DNA from 3 places in the Shewanella sp. 10N.286.54.B9 genome. Region 3 is predicted to be linked to each of the others. Evidence: predicted binding sites of a transcription regulator. Region 3 holds the regulator's gene; each other region holds the start of a gene.
The links. Region 3 encodes LexA, which represses DNA repair genes until DNA is damaged. Its sites were predicted from a motif close to TACTGTATNNNNATACAGTA; they were not measured.

Region 1 (5,964 bases), on a different contig from region 3:
CTCAAGCCAGCAAGACTACATTCGCACAATTGAGCGCAGTGCAACAAATCTATTGAGTATCATTAACGATATCTTAGATTTTTCAAAACTCGAAGCCGGTAAAATGGTGTTAGAAAACATGCCATTCTCGCTGCGGGAGATCATCGAAGAAACGGTGACGATGCTCTCTAGTGGTGCCAGAGAAAAAGAGATCGAACTGGTGATCGATGTTGATCCACGTATCCCAGAGGATGTCACTGGCGATGCAATGCGTTTTAGCCAAATTATTACTAACTTAGTGGGTAATGCCGTTAAGTTTACTGACAGTGGTAGCGTACAGCTAAAAATGCAACTCGAGGAGATAGCTAACGGTAAAGTGCATGTCCGCACAGAAGTCATCGATACTGGTATCGGTATCGACTCCGAAAAGTTAGCCTCTTTATTCCAAGCTTTCGGTCAAGCCGACTCTTCCATCTCACGGCGCTTTGGTGGAACAGGTTTAGGGCTTGTAATCACCAAGCGTTTGGTTAATCGAATGGGCGGCCAAATTGGTTGCAACTCGGAACCACAACAAGGCTCAACCTTTTGGTTCTCTTTACCGCTAAATTTAAGCCAATACCCTATTAGTGATACCTTACCAATAGGCACGCTAAAAAATAAGAGCATTCTATTATTCGAGCCAAACCCATTATCACATCACGCTATTGAACGAATGCTATTACGTTGGGGATTAAAGGTCACCAATGCTGCGACTAGCAAACAATTAGAATTTATTGTCACTCAGTCAAGTCACTTGTTCGACTATGGCCTGTTTAGCTGCAAAGGCTTGGCGGCTTCAGATAGCGCAGCCGAATTACTAAAGGTGACGAAACCTAAGATCAACTACCTAATGTTGATCACCAATTGTGTCGAAAGCGAAGAGGTATTCTCTCAACTTCGCCCTTACATCGATAAGCAACTCACTATGCCTATCGGAGAGAAAAGGCTGTCTAGTAGCTTAATAGATCCGCAATCAAGCTTAGAAGCTGAAGCTTTGCCACTGCCGATGCCATTTACGACTCCCGAAGCAAAGGAGAACTTAACGGTACTCGCTGTTGACGACAATCCAGCCAATTTGAAGCTAATTGACACCCTACTTAAGGAACTAGTAACTCAAGTTCATATAGCTGACAACGGTGATGCAGCCGTACAGCTGGCAAAGCAGCGCAGCTTTGACCTCATCTTTATGGATATACAGATGCCGGGTACCGACGGTATTAGTGCCACTAAACAGATAAGACAAAACTCAGCCAACCGTAACACCCCAATCATTGCGGTTACCGCACATGCTATTGCCGAAGAGCGTGAACGCATATCCTCAAGCGGGATGGACGGTTATCTGCCTAAACCTATTGATGAAACAGCGCTTAAAGATGTTATTCACAAATGGAAGAACAAACCTAAGTTCACTCATTTTGACCAACGCACCCTAAACTGGGAGCTATGTTTGACCCAGGCGAATAATAAGCCAGACTTAGCACTCGATATGCTTAAGATGCTATTAAAATCGTTGCCTGAGTCGGTTGAGCATATAAATAGTGCGCTGGCGAGCTTCGATCAACAAGGCATGTTGACCTGTATACACAAGCTACACGGAGCCAGTTGTTATTGCGGCGTGCCGACTACACAACAACTTTGCCAAGAGATTGAATCAGGATTGAAGAAAGGTATTGCAGTAGAAGACGTAGAACCTGAAATCCTTGAGTTACTTGATGAGTTAACTAAGGTAGAATCAGCGGCTAATCAAGTGATCACCCAGCTATCAGTGGATGTAAAAGATGACAAATAAGACGGGCTTTTTTCAACGCCTTAAAGGGCTAACGCTAGCACAAAAGAAACTTTTTGCTATTGCACTCTGTCAACGTATGCTGCCCAATTATCAGCTTTTTTCTGAAGTGTGTGAATTTGGCAACCCCAAAGTACTCGATACACTGCTAAACCTACTTTGGCAGTCTATGTATGACAATAAGCTTAAGCTAAACATTGAGCTACAAATGGAACGTATTGAAGAGAATACTCCAGAGCCCGCTGATTTTGACGTCTATGGCGTTTATCCTGCAATGGACGCAGCGGTAGCATTGACCTCTTTACTCAGTGCATTAGAGAGCAAAGTAGAGGAAGATATTACCAATATCAGTAAGTTATCATCAGCTACAGTTGCCAACTATATTGAAGCGACCTGCGAGCAAGAGTTTGATAAAGAATCTGAATTAGATGACTATATTTTCAACCATGAAGTAATGGTTGAAGAAAAAGAGATGCAAGCAATCCTTCTACAAGCAATCGAAGAAAACCCTTTCCTAAAGGCCGACTTCGTCAAAGAGTTACGCCGCGAAATAGTCACCGTTGGCATTTCAAATATCGGCATTAGCCACACAGAAGCTTAAACAAAAAACAATACTAAAAAGCCGTTCACTGAACGGCTTTTTTATTGTTCGCTGTTATTTTTAATCAGCCTATTTGCTTTCCATCGAGAATAGCTGCTCCGCTTTCGAATGCATGAACTCGATAAACAGCTTTACCTTCAATGGCTGATGACTACGCTGATGATATAAGATCGAGATCCTTCTTTTTTCACCAATCCACTCAGGCAACAAGCTCTGTAGCTGACCAGAGTTGAGCTCATTTTTTACAAACAGTGCTGGGCCATACAGTATTCCACCATTATCCACAGCCGCTCTGACTGCACCATTGAGCTCACTCAATGTTAACTTAGCGGGTCCATCATAGTAAAAGCTCTCTCCTGATGGGTGCTTAAGTGTCCAGTTAAAAAGTGGCCACACTTTTATCAGTGCATGATTGTCCAGTTCGCTAGGGTGAGTAAAAGGAGCTGCACTTGCAATATAATCAGGCGATGCGAACAGACCGTAGTTAAGCACGCCAAGAGAGCTTGAGATCCAAGAGGAATCCGGCTGAGTACCTCCAACAATCGCAACATCAACGCCTTCATCAATCAAATCAATCACGTTATTGTTTTGCACAATATGCAACTGAATATCAGGGTACTTCTCACAAAACTCATTAATAGCATGGATGAATATCATCGAGATAATTGATACAGGCGCTGCAATTCTAAGTGTACCTTCAGGCCTATCGACCGCTGCGCCACGAATGCTATCAAACTGAGACACAATAGCTTGATACTGCCGAAACAGTGCTATCCCCTCCTCGGTTAAACGTAGCTTACGTGTATTACGCATTAACAGTTGTTTATCGAGCAGTGTTTCCAATTTTGTCAGTTTACGACTCACAGTTGCAATTGGCATCTCAAGCTCTTTCGCAGCTTGAGAAAAGCTTCCCGCATTAACTAGGTGAACGAATTGGTAGATCAGCTGTAGTTCCAATCCAAAATTGCTATTCATCGATAAAACCTTAGCGTTTAAAACAAAAAGTGACGAGCGGCTACGACCTAAGGTCAATAGTATACCAAAGAGCAACTATGATAGTGTTCTAGCTCAATGTTAAGCGTAATTAACGTATATTACTCCAAGTGAATAGAGAACAGCATGCCAGCAGTATTGACGCCGCTCCTCGCCGTATTTGGCATTATGTTGATTGGAACTTTGGTACAGAAAACAAAGCTATTACCGTTTGAGACTGACCAAGTATTAAACCAATATGTTTACTATATTGCGTTTCCGGCCATCATGCTTATCACGCTGGCACAAACACCTATCAGTGACATTCTCCACTGGGGCTATATTGCAGGTTTTAGCGTTGCGATGCTAATGAGCTATGCAATAACATTAGTCATCTCATTGCTTGTAAGCCCAACAAAAAAAGCCGTCGCAACCATGCGAGCACTTAATGCCACCTTTGGTAATACCGCTTTTATTGGTATGCCACTGATGGCAATACTGTTTCCTGGCAACCAAATGGCGTTAGCTGCCGCTGCTATTGCCAGCCTATTATCGGTGATAATTTTCGCTACTGCGTTAGTCTCTTTAGAAGTCATCAATAACAATCAAATTTCAGCAGTAAAAGTCGTGACTCTCGCCTTAATTAAAAACCCTATCGTTGTCGGCAGTTTTATTGGAATAAGCCTATCGGCGTTAGCAATAACATTGCCAGATAGTCTGGCGCTTATTATTCACCAACTCGGTATGACATCGAGCCCTTGTGCACTATTTGCCATCGGTATGGTATTAGCTAAATCTGGGCAACACCAAACATCAAAGCAGCTTATAAACTATCAGCAGTTAAGTGATATCAGCGCAGTCAACATGATAAAGCTATTCATACAGCCTTTTATAACCTACTTACTGATGACAAGCTTACAAGTGGAACCACAGTTAATTTCGATGGGCGTGATGCTTGCAGCCCTGCCAACTGCAGCAAGTGTTTACTTACTCGCTCAGCGTTACCAGACTCAAGTGATCACTAGCGCTCAAGGCATACTATTTGGAACACTTGTCACTTTTATTAGCTTGCCCTTATTAGAAGCGTTCTTATTAGGTTAAAACAAAATAACCTTCATTTATTATCGCTACCACAACGCCTACTAAGTGCAGTGTCATCAACTAGAATAATATTTAACGATAATGACGATTCAGTCTCCATCTAAATGAGACTTAAGCACCAACTAACAAAAATCAAACTAAATTAACAACTTAAAATATCACAGACTAAACATTGCTTGATTTAGCAACAAATGGTTTACTGTATAGAAAAACAGTATATACTGTTTATCAATACAGTGTTTTGGATAGGACATCACTATGCTTTGCCAACTCAGCATTAACAATTTTGCTATTGTGCGTTTTTTAGAACTCGATTTTAAAGCCGGAATGACCAGTATTACCGGTGAAACGGGTGCAGGTAAATCTATTGCGATTGATGCATTAGGCCTATGCCTGGGCAATCGAGCTGACGCCAATACTATTAGGCCCGGTGCCACAAAAGCTGAGGTTAGTGCTCGCTTCTCCCTATCTGATATCCCTCTGGCTAAACGCTGGTTAGAGGATCATGATCTCGAACTAGACAATGAGTGTATCTTAAGACGTACGATTAACAGTGATGGCCGTTCTCGTGCATACATTAATGGTAATCCAGTACCACTAGCCCAAATTAAATCTCTAGGGCAGCTGCTTATCGGGATCCATGGCCAACATGCTCACCATGCAATGCTAAAAAGTGAGCACCAGCTTACATTGCTCGATAGCTATGCCAACCATAAAATGCTGCTTGAGTCGGTCTCCGCCAGTTATCACCGCTGTAAAACGATAGAGAAAGAACTGCAGCAGTTAGAGCTTGCTCAACACGAAAGGTTAGCACGTAAGCAATTACTGCAATACCAGGTGGAAGAGCTTAACGAGTTTGCCATTAGCGAAGGTGAATTTGAGACCATTGAGGCGGAACATAAAAAGCTTGCCAATAGCACGGCATTAATAGAGTTATGCCGCAGCCAATTACATATTTTGCAAGAAAATGATCAAGGCAGTGTTGAGTCCCTACTCAATACCTCTATCAGCCAAGGGCAAGATTTAGAGAGTTATGATGCAGAGCTTGGTAGCGTCGTTGCCATGCTAAATGAGGCGCTGATCCAAGTACAGGAATCCAGTAGCGAACTTGAGCGTTATCTAGACGGCTTAGAGTTAGATCCTGAATACTTTGAGCAGTTGGAGTTACGCATTTCTAAGGCACTGCAATTAGCGCGCAAGCACCATGTCAATGCCGCGGAGCTATATGCTCATCATCAAGCCCTATTAACAGAGCTTAATGATTTAGACTCCGATGAAGATAAACTTGATGAAATCCGTAATCAACTTAATAACAGTCAACAAGCCTATTTAAACCATGCAAAAAAGCTAAGCCAAAGCCGCAGCCGCTATGCGAAAGAGCTTGATAAAAAGGTTACCCAATCGATACATGAACTCAGTATGCCAAAGGGTAAGTTCAGCATTGCGGTCAGCTTTAATGAAAGCGTAATTAGCCCCCATGGCTGTG
Region 2 (5,964 bases), on a different contig from region 3:
ATTGAATGCGTTGGTAAATCTCTTCACGATGGACAGAGACTTCTTTAGGTGCATTAACACCAATTCGTACTTGGTTACCTTTAACGCCTAATACAGTGACAGTAACTTCATCACCAATCATCAGTGTTTCACCAACACGACGAGTCAATATCAGCATTATTTTGCTCCTTTAGTTCCTAAATCTGCTTTATACGGCATTATTCCGTTATATATATATTATAGAGTTAGCTTAGTACAAATTAACAGTATTCAATTTGAAATAAGCCAATTAATTACATCTTTAAAACGGTTTACACTACTTTGAAGACAAAACCCTATAAGCCATATTAAGAAAAAACTGCACTAAAAGGCCATTATCAAACATCTAGATTAAACCAGTATGAAAAAAGCACCAATAGCTTCCTCACCACCACTTAACCATGTCTATAGCCACACAACTCTTAATTGTCACATTCAACCATACCAAAGTTAACTGTTATATCTACTAGTTTTCTCGTAAACAGTGATATTTATGCAATTAGTTAGCTAAACACGCGCATTATCGTTGTTCCTATTCGACTTTTTAAGCTTCTAACAACAAAAAACGCTCATAAAGAGCGTTTTTGGTGTTTTCATTCAACAATCGGCTGTATTAAGCAAGCTTATCTGTAACCCAAGGGATTACGCTATCCAACGCGCCTTTAAGGTTCTCAGGTTGGCTACCGCCCGCCTGAGCCATATCAGGGCGTCCACCGCCCTTGCCGCCAACTTGAACAGCTATTGAAGCAACAAGTTCGCCCGCTTTAACTTTACCAGTCAGATCTTTAGTTACACCGGCAATTAAGTTGACCTTAGCGTCTCCAGCAATACCTAAGACCACAATTCCTGATTTCAGCTTTTGTTTAAGCTCATCTTGTAAGCCCCGAAGTGAACCGGCATCAACACCTTCAAGTTGCTTAACCAAAACCTTGATGCCATTAACCTCAACTGCTTCACCGGCTAAATCAGCACTCGTCGCTGCTGCTAACTTATCTTTTAGCTGAGCAAGTTCTTTCTCTAGCGCCTTTGACTTATCAAGCTGAGCCTTAAGTTTGGCCACGACCGACGCACTATCACCTTTAAGCAGTGCTGCAGCTTCTTCTAGCGATGCTTGCTGCTTTGCAACATATGCCATTGCGGCTGCGCCAGTGACCGCTTCAATACGGCGTATACCTGCAGCAATACCACCTTCAGAGGTAATCTTAAACAGACCGATATCACCGGTACGACCAACGTGAGTTCCGCCACAAAGCTCAATGGAGAAGTCACCCATTGTCACTACGCGCACTTCTGCGTCATATTTTTCGCCAAACAGCGCCATAGCGCCCTTTTCTTTGGCTTGCTCAATATCCATGACTTCAGCTTTAAGCTCATGGTTACGACGAATTTGCGTATTAACCAACTCTTCAACTTCTTTAATCTCAAATGCTTTTACACCTTCAAAGTGAGAGAAATCAAAACGTAGACGCTCTGGATCAACCAATGAGCCTTTTTGAGTAACATGGGTACCTAATACTTGGCGTAAGGCAGCGTGTAAAAGATGCGTTACTGAGTGGTTTAACTCAGTGCGGTGACGCAGCTTCTTATCAACATTAGTTGCGATGCTCAGCCCAACGTTAATAGAACCTTCTGTAAGCTTGCCGATATGGCCGATTGCCTGACCATATTTTTGTGTATCGGCTACTCGATACTCAACACCATCAGCTAGCAGCACACCTTTATCACCACACTGACCACCTGACTCGCCATAAAATGGTGTGCTATCAAGCACGATTACCGCTTCATCACCAACATGCAAAACATCAACTGACTCACCTTCTTTATAGATAGCAGTTACGGTCGCTTGGTTATTAAGTTCTTGGTAACCAACAAAGCCGCTCTGTTCATCAATTTTGAGGCCTTCATTGTAATCAGTTTCAAACTGACCCGCAGCTTGAGCACGACTTCGTTGCTCAGCCATTGCCGTTTTGAAACCTGCTTCATCAACAGTGATATCGCGCTCACGACAAACATCTGCGGTTAAATCAACTGGGAAGCCATAAGTATCATACAGCTTAAATGCTGTTTCACCGTCGAGTACATCGCCCTTCAAGTTTGATAGTGCATTATCTAAAATACCAAGACCGCGCTCTAGAGTACGAGCAAATTGCTCCTCTTCAGCTTTAAGTGATTTTTCAACAATTGCTTGCGTTGCTACTAACCCTTTAGCTGCATCGCCCATCACTTCAATCAGTGTTGGTACTAACTTGTAGAAAAAGCTACTTGATGCACCCAACTTATTACCATGACGCACTGCACGGCGAATAATACGGCGAAGTACATAACCGCGACCTTCATTTGATGGCATTACCCCATCAGCAATAAGGAAAGCACAAGAGCGAATATGATCAGAGATAACGCGTAGTGATTTATTTTCTAGATCAGTAACCCCAAGAATTTCTGCGGTCTTTTTGATAAGCGCTTGGAAGATATCGATTTCGTAATTTGAGTGCACACCTTGCATAATAGCGGCGATACGCTCAATACCCATACCAGTATCAACCGATGGTTTTGGAAGTGGGTTCATTGCTCCGTCAGATTGACGATTGTACTGCATGAATACGATGTTCCAGATCTCAATAAATCTGTCGCCGTCTTCTTCAGGCGTGCCTGGACGTCCGCCCCAGATATGCTCACCGTGATCGTAAAATATCTCAGTACATGGACCACAAGGGCCAGTGTCACCCATCTGCCAGAAGTTATCTGACGCATAAGCTGCGCCCTTGTTATCACCAATGCGAATAATATTCTCTGGTGCCACGCCGACTTTCTTCGTCCAGATATCGTATGCTTCGTTATCTGTTTCGTAAATGGTTACACATAAACGCTCTTTAGGTAGCTTTAACTCTTGAGTTAAGAAGTTCCACGCAAAGTTAATTGCATCTTCTTTAAAGTAATCGCCAAAGCTAAAATTACCCAGCATTTCAAAAAAGGTATGGTGACGAGCGGTATAACCCACATTGTCTAAATCATTATGTTTACCACCTGCGCGAACGCAGCGTTGCGAAGAGGTCGCACGACTATAACTACGCTTATCTTCACCAAGAAAAACGTCCTTGAACTGGTTCATGCCCGCATTGGTAAATAACAGTGTTGGGTCATTACCCGGCACGAGAGAACTACTATCAACGACCTGGTGGCCATTTGTGCGGAAATATTCCAAAAAAGCACTACGCAGTGCTGCAGTGGTTTGATACATGAAACCGTCCTGAATTAGGTTGTGCAACTAGCTCGAAAAGAGCCTAATGATAAATTTTTATGAAGAGCATTATAAGCAGTGTAATGACTAACAACCAGCCCTGTAGATGCAAAACTAGCTAGACAGCTAAAAATAAAATGGATCTTACACAGTAACCAATAGATATGAGCGTGAAAGCAGTCTGTTATCGGCATATCGACAACAAATTTACCGACACCTTGAAAATGACAACTAAAAAACAACTACGGCGCGCTGATAGCGCGCCGTAGTTGGCATTTATAACCCTAAAGGTTTAGGGTTTAGGCTCTATGGAGTAATGACTGTCGTTTAAAAAACTTCGCCAGTTTCCATATCAACATTATCACCCGCAGTATCAGTAGCACCAGCAGCTACTTTTTCACCTTTGCTAAGCAACATAGAACGAAGTGCTGTCTCAATCTCATCAGAGATTTCTGGATTTTCGATTAGATACTTACCGGCATTAGCACGGCCTTGACCGATCTTACTGCCTTTGTATGCATACCACGCACCCGATTTTTCAATCAGTTTATGCACAACACCAAGGTCAACTAACTCACCAGTGCTGTTAATACCTTGACCGTAAAGGATTTGGAATTCAGCTTGCTTAAATGGCGCTGCGATCTTGTTCTTAACCACTTTTACACGTGTTTCGTTACCAATAACTTCATCACGATCTTTAATAGCACCAGTACGGCGAATATCTAGACGAACTGACGCATAAAACTTAAGTGCATTACCACCCGTTGTCGTCTCTGGGTTACCAAACATCACACCAATTTTCATACGAATTTGGTTAATAAAGATAAGCAGTGTATTCGATTGTTTAAGGTTACCCGCAAGTTTACGCATAGCTTGGCTCATCATACGTGCAGCAAGGCCCATATGAGAGTCACCAATTTCGCCTTCAATTTCAGCTTTAGGTGTTAGTGCTGCAACCGAGTCAACAATAATTACATCTACAGCCCCAGAGCGAGTCAATGCATCACAGATCTCTAACGCTTGCTCACCCGTATCAGGCTGTGAACAAAGTAGGTTATCAATATCAACGCCTAATTTATGAGCGTACACAGGATCCAAAGCGTGCTCCGCATCGATAAATGCACAGGTCTTGCCTTGCTTCTGCGCCGCAGCGATAACTTCAAGCGTTAGCGTTGTCTTACCTGATGATTCAGGACCGTAGATCTCGACGATACGCCCCATTGGTAGGCCGCCAGCGCCCAATGCCACATCCAAAGATAGAGAGCCTGTCGAGATAGTTTCAACATCCATTGAGCGATCTTCACCCAACTTCATAATTGAACCTTTACCAAATTGCTTTTCAATTTGACCTAGAACGGCATTTAACGCTTTCTCTTTATTTGGATCTGTCTTCATTATTATGTCCTTTGGATCTCAGTGCTAACACAGTATCAGCACTGCATTATCATTTAGGTGACGACTCTAATGCCTTCTCTAGAGCCTCAATATGAAACTAGTATACTGTACAATCATACAGTATCAAGTACTGTACAAGATTTTTTTACATATTCAATAAAATCAGTTAGATAGTAAAGCCGTGTTCTACATAGCCGTGAATTAACAGTATTTCATTGCAATAATCCACACTCAAAAGAGAAAAAAATTGTTAAGATTGGCACCCATAATTGTTTCATGGCTCACTATGGCCGCAGTAAAAGTACAGGCAAAGCAAATCGATGACTGCTATTGAACCGCAAAACTTAGAAAAACATACCCCAATGATGCGTCAATATTTGACGCTAAAAGCCCAGCATCCAGACATGTTGCTATTCTATCGTATGGGGGATTTCTACGAGCTTTTCTACGAAGATGCCAAGCTCGCATCGGAGCTACTAGGAATATCTTTAACAGCGAGAGGCAAGAGTGGTGGTGACCCAATCCCTATGGCTGGCCTGCCCTACCATGCTGTGGAAGGTTATTTAGCTAAACTTGTTCAATTACGGGTCTCGGTTGCCATATGTGAACAAGTTGGCGATCCAGCAACCTCAAAAGGCCCCGTAGAGCGTAAAGTTGTTCGCATAGTGACCCCGGGAACACTAACCGATGAGGCATTGCTGCAAGAACGACAAGACAATTTGTTAGCCGCCCTCTATCAAGGTAAAAGCGGTTATGGCTACGCCACCCTAGATATCGCATCAGGTCGCTTTGTGGTTACAGAGCTTGCAAACACCGAAGCGCTAGAAGCGGAACTTCAACGAACCAATCCTGCAGAATTGCTATATAGCGAAGATTTTTCGCAGATGAGCCTCATTGCTGGTATGAACGGCACGCGGCGTCGCCCTGAATGGGAATTCGATTTTGATACTTGCCAACGTTTGCTGTTAAACCAATTTGGTACGAAGGATCTTAATGGGTTCGGTATTGAAGATGCTAGGCTTTCACTACAAGCTGCAGGGTGTTTGATGCAGTATGTAAAAGATACGCAGCGCACCGCACTGCCGCACATTAACTCCATTGTTCGTTTTAACCAAACAGATAGTATAGTGCTCGATGCAGCGACTCGCCGCAATCTTGAACTGACCGTAAACTTACAAGGCGGCCATACCAATACATTAGCATCCGTTTTAGACAGTACCGTCACAGCTATGGGCAGCCGAATGCTACAGCGCTGGTTGCATCAACCTCTTAGGGATCATCAGGTCATTGAAGCAAGACAATCATCAATTGCC
Region 3 (5,964 bases):
TTATAAGCCATCATAGCTGGCACGATAGCCGCCCAAATGGTTGCCGCTAACGCTGCAAAACCAATCGCAATAAGGAAGCCATTCGGGAATAAAATACCTAAAATAGTCGGAGGGATAAATGTCACTGCAGCTGTTTTTAAGCGACCTTGGCGAGATTCATCAAAACCAAATAGATCAGCAAGGTAATCAAATAAACCTAAGGTCACGCCTAGGAAAGATGAAGCCACAGCCAAGTTAGCAAAGAGAGTTAACATGGTGTTTAACCAGTTACTAGCGATCACCTCAGACAATGCGCCGACCAATACGCCCATATTACCGCCTTGAGCAATGATATCGACAAATTGACTACGAGGAATGTTACCCATAGTTGCCACTAACCAGCAGCTATAAATGACCAAAGCAATAAAGGTACCGATGAACAAAGCCTTAATAATGGTCTTTGGCTGATTGCCGTAGTACTTAACTAAGCTAGGAACGTTGCCGTGGTAACCAAAACTGGCTAAACCAAAAGGCAGTGCCGCCAATAGGTATGGCGCATAACTTGTTTCACCATCAGGCACAAACAGCTTAGTAGTATCGACATCTATCAATAAATTACCGACGGCCAAGAAAAAGGTAATGATCATGCCGCCAAGCATAATAGTGGTGATTCTATCTACGGCTTTAGTGCTGATGATAACGATGGTGGCCAATACCGCAGCAAACACCAGTCCGGCAACACTTTGCGGTAAGCTAATACCGATACCTTCTAGACTATGGTTAACGATTGAACTGCCACCACTTATATAAGCATAAGTCAGAATATATAAAACAAAGGCAATGGAAAGCCCATTAACGATGCGCCAAAATTGACCAAGGGTGGTTTTAGTTAATGTGTCGAAACTAGAGCCTGGTTCAAAATGCAGGTTAGTCTCTAGCAACATTAAACCAGACACCAACATACAAAACCATATGCCTACCAACATTAACATTGAGTAACCAAACCACATGCCTGCGCCCACTACAGGTAAGGAGAACATGCCCGCGCCAACGGTCGTGCCCGCAATAATCATTGCGCCGCCTAATAGTGATTTTCCTTCGGCCTTGTTTTTGGCCGCATTCATATGATTTGCCATTTAATCTTTTTGCTCCGCATTAACGCTATCAACAATCGTCTGTCTAACTGATGAACGCAGTAGCAAATTAGCTCTATCTTTTATACGTTTGATATCACTACAGCCTTCGCTATCGGTTAGATGACCTAACTCTTTTAATTTAACGCTTAGCGTAGCGTATAGCTTCTTGTCGTAGAACTCCGGGGCGGTAATACCGTGAAGTGCTCCCAGCCTTTGTGCAAGGCGATGACTATCGCGCTCTAACTCAGAGCGTTCCATGTTAGGTTTTACCGCTAACAAGTTAAATAAGATAGCGTAACGTTGCATCGTTTCGTCGATGGTGCCGGACAGTAATAGCAACTGATTCACTTTGTCATCAGCAACTTCAAAATGACCATTTTCAACCACCAATCCCTGCGCAACAAAGATATCTAAGATGCTATTCGCGTAGACCTTAGGATCTTCAATACCCATAAATAATTCGGCTTGAAGCAGTGGATAGAAGTCATTAATCACACAAACAACATCATTTCGAGTGCAAGCCTCTTTACGCAACAAACAAGCAGCGATCAGCGAAGGAACCACCAACAGATGAATGATGTTATTACGATAATAAGTCATGGTGATCGCGATGCTGTCATCAATAGAGATAATGTCACCAAGCGCGTCACTTTCAATCTGAATCTTCTTCAGCTCAAGACCTTGAGAAACTAGATCTTTACCATTCCCCTCAGGGACAGAGGTGTACTGGGTATAAGGCAGCTCTTTTAGCAATGTAAGATAAAGATCTAACTGCTTTTCAAGCTGACTACGCTCAAGCGCATTTTGCTCTGACGCTAATAATACTAAACTGGTTAACGTCACCGAACTCACGGCTGCAGCATCATTAATATTGGTCATCACTTGACTAGCTAAAGTATTCACCGCTGGCGTTAACCAAGTTGGTTTTTGCTCAGGATCTTGGGCTATATCTTCGCGCCAATTAGGCACTTCATCAGTTAAGAAGTTATGTAGCGTTATAGGCTTACCAAAGTTCACATACCCTTGGCCAAAGTTGCCTAACTTACGAATCGCACCAAATACCTGCCAGACAGATTCTTTCTTTTTCTTCTTACCACTAAGCTCTTTATGATAAGTCGCCACTTCCATCACATGATCGTAACCCAAATACACAGGCACTAGCGTTACAGGTCGCTCTACACCGCGAAGAACACTATTAAGCGTCATCGCAATCATGCCTGTTTTAGGCGCCAATAAGCGACCGGTACGCGAACGTCCGCCTTCAGTGAAGTACTCCACCGAGTAACCTTTAGTGAACAATTGATCTAAATATTCTCGGAATACCGCTGTATAAAGCTTATTACCACGGAAACTACGACGAATAAAGAATGCACCGCCACGACGGAACATCGGCCCAGCAGGCCAGAAGTTAAGGTTAATACCGGCAGCAATATGCGGTGGTACCATACCTTGATAGTAAAGAATGTAAGACAGCAACAAGTAGTCCATATGGCTACGGTGACACGGTACATAAACTATTTCGTGACCATCATGGTGTAGCTGACGGATCTGCTCCGCGCCTTTAATGTTGATCCCTTTATAAAGCTTATTCCACAACCAAGTTAGAAAACGCTCGGCTATGCGTACCAAACTGTCGGAGTAATCAGCTGCTACTTCATCAAGATATTCCATTGCTTTAGCACGCGCTTCAGCTTCTGAGATCTTTTTGCTCGCAGCTTCCTCTTTTATCGCCTTGGTAATCGAATCTGATTTCAGCAAAGCATGGAAAAGCGCTTGTCGCTTAGGCAGTTGAGGCCCTGTCATCACTTTGCGCTGACGCTGAAAATGCACTCGGGCAACGCGCGCGAGCTTTTGAGCGATACGCTTATCAGTGCCATGTTCATCTGCCATGTAGCGCAGTGACACCGCGTTAGAAAACTGCACAAAGTTATGCCGACCTAGGAATAGGATCATCAAACATTTACGTAACCAAGTTGGATTCTGACGCTCCAAAACAGCCGCGCGCATGGTGTCATCTTCTTTACCTGGAGTACGCCCCCAGTAGAGGCTAACAGGCACTAGCTGAATATCGAGCTCAGCATTCTGCTTATGTACACTTAGCAAACGCTTGAAACAATGTAGGTACTGTTCAGCACTTTCTCGTTCACCAAATAACGGTTTGCTGCCTTCAAGACAAACAACCCGTGGCGCACTGACGCCATTGACCTCTATGTCATCATAAGGGCTAGGTAGGCCTAGCGTGCCGGTCATTTCACTTAAAGCAGCAATATCACTCACTGATTCTGTTTTCATGACATAAACGAGCGGTTTGCTTGGATCGAGATTGAGATCATCAAAAGGATCGTGAGGTACCACAATAGTGTGTACCAACTTTTTCTGGATCCAGCGTAAAGATTTAAACCAAAGAGAGTCTTTTTTCGACATGATTCGCTTGCAGTGTTAGTCGCTTCTAATAACCCCGTAGAATACCAGAATTCCTAACGCTTTGCGCAATTGCTTTACAATCGGCACTGGAAGCTATTGTGCATTTATAGAACAATGACTTAGCTACAACTTAGTACATACACTCTAGATTAATATTGATTAACGCCCCCTCCAGCAGGCATTAGCCACCACATTAAAGGCGACACGAGATAAATGTAAATTTAACTTATGCTTACATTAATATGGTTAATACTTGCACTGACTGAATTACTGTATATACTGACAGGTACTGTATAGAAAAACAGGTTCAACCATGAGACCACTTACACCGCGCCAAGCAGAAATTTTAGAACTGATTAAACGAAATATTTCTGACACAGGCATGCCACCTACCCGTGCAGAGATTGCTAGACGTTTAGGCTTTAAGTCTGCTAATGCCGCTGAAGAGCATTTAAAAGCACTGGCCAAAAAAGGGTGTATTGAGATCATTCCTGGCACTTCTAGAGGAATTAGACTTACCCAGGAAGATACAGAAGAGACAGAGTCTGGTTTACCACTGATTGGCCAAGTGGCTGCAGGTGAGCCAATACTTGCTCAAGAACATGTCGAGCAACACTATAAAGTTGACCCAACGATGTTCCGTCCTTCTGCTGATTTTCTTCTGCGTGTACGCGGTGACAGCATGAAAGATATCGGCATACTTGAAGGTGATCTGTTAGCTGTACATAAAAGTCAGCAAGCACGTAACGGCCAAGTAGTGGTAGCTCGTGTTGAAGATGATGTAACCGTTAAGCGCTTTGAAAAGAAAGGTAATAAAGTCTTTTTACATGCTGAAAATGAAGATTACTCACCCATAGAAGTGGATCTAGCAAACCAAAGCCTTAGCATTGAAGGTTTAGCCGTTGGCGTGATCCGCAATGGAGATTGGCAATGAACAAATTATTAGGTGTAAGCCCCCGTCATCCAGGTCTGTGGCAAGATATGCCAACTTCCTCTATGACTAAAAAGAGCACTGATATTGAAACTATGGTATCGGCAACTCAAGGGCGTAATGAGCTAAAAAAGCTAAGTGGTCAATTGGCTCAACTGAGCCAACAAGGTCGCTGGATTGTCTTAATTAGCCCACCTAATATTGGTTACAAGCAAATGCTTGCAACAGCAGGTGTGCGCATGGATAGAATTTTACTGGTGCATGCCAAAGATGAAGTCGAAACCTTATGGGCAATGGAAAAAGCACTCACAAGCGGCACATCAAGTGCAGTAATTACTTGGGCAAATAGCCTAGATGCACGTGATAATAGACGCCTACAATTAGTCGCTAAAAGTGCCCAAGCACTCGGTATCGTGATTGAAAATGCGAATGCTCACTTACCTGACAGCGCAATAAACACACAGGATAAGATGCATAATCAAGGTTCATTATTCACCTCAATTCATTAAGCCATTATTTCTATTACTCTTCTAAGCTTCCTTTCGGGAAGCTTTTTTATTTCCCTAACACGTGAAATTAGTCAAAAAGTGATCTTGATCAATATTTCAACACCAAGTAGGGTAGGAACTGATAACAACGATATTTTTGTTATATCCGAGCGATTTAGTCGTCGGTCTTTATGTACGGACTGTAGATCCTTTTAGAGTATATGAAGACTGTGATCGGCCTGATATATTTCAGCCGTAGGTGCCAAAGTGGTTACACTAACCAGTAGATAGATACTGGAAATTACAAAAGTCATATCGATAGTCGACACATAATATAACGACACGATTGACACGCCACTCGTGCACTTTGAAGTCATCGTTGCTTTTTTGGGAACTGAAGAGTTTACATAGAGCAGAGACTTACTGTGTGACTCTTCTTTGTCTTGTTGACAGAGGAGAAGTCTAGTGAAGCAATTGTTGTATTGTGTGTTGGCGCTAATATTTACGCCTGCACTTTTTGCATCAGAAATGCCACTTAATATGACAGAGGGCGTGACGGCGATCAGTGAACAGGTTTATAGCCTGCACATGATCATCCTTTACATCTGTTGTGCTATTGGCTTAGTTGTTTTTGGCGTAATGATTTATGCCATGATCAACCACCGCAAATCAAAAGGCGCAGTCGCCGCCAATTTTCATGAAAGTACTAAAGTCGAAATATTATGGACTGTAGTGCCTTTTATCATTCTTATAGGCATGGCAATTCCTGCAACCAAAACATTGATTGCCATGGAAGATCCAAGCGATGCTGACTTAACCATCAAAATCACTGGCTCACAGTGGAAGTGGCATTACAGTTACTTTAACCAAGACGTTGAGTTTTTCAGCTTAATGTCGACTCCCCGCGAACAAATTGAAGGAACAGAAAAGAAAGGCGAACACTACTTACTTGAAGTAGATAAGCCACTTGTGCTGCCTATCAATCGCAAAGTGCGTTTTTTAATGA

Region 1: recN (DNA repair protein RecN) is a predicted target of LexA. The motif match lies at 4,676-4,695, and genes of this name have one in related genera.
Region 2: recA (recombinase RecA) is a predicted target of LexA. The motif match lies at 4,755-4,774, and genes of this name have one in related genera.

The regions. Positions count from the first base shown of each region.
Region 1 is NZ_JBFRIY010000002.1:75,050-81,013, reverse strand. It holds gene barA (two-component sensor histidine kinase BarA) at 1-1,807, shown strand, start outside; gene AB4135_RS00850 (YjaG family protein) at 1,797-2,405, shown strand; gene AB4135_RS00845 (LysR substrate-binding domain-containing protein) at 2,475-3,380, opposite strand; gene AB4135_RS00840 (AEC family transporter) at 3,525-4,478, shown strand; gene recN (DNA repair protein RecN) at 4,737-5,964, shown strand, end outside.
Region 2 is NZ_JBFRIY010000002.1:97,641-103,604, reverse strand. It holds gene csrA (carbon storage regulator CsrA) at 1-157, opposite strand, end outside; gene alaS (alanine--tRNA ligase) at 632-3,256, opposite strand; gene recA (recombinase RecA) at 3,584-4,651, opposite strand; gene mutS (DNA mismatch repair protein MutS) at 4,972-5,964, shown strand, end outside.
Region 3 is NZ_JBFRIY010000025.1:14,629-20,592, forward strand. It holds gene mtr (tryptophan permease) at 1-1,115, opposite strand, end outside; gene plsB (glycerol-3-phosphate 1-O-acyltransferase PlsB) at 1,116-3,539, opposite strand; gene lexA (transcriptional repressor LexA) at 3,853-4,473, shown strand; gene AB4135_RS09835 (cell division inhibitor SulA) at 4,470-4,979, shown strand; gene coxB (cytochrome c oxidase subunit II) at 5,424-5,964, shown strand, end outside.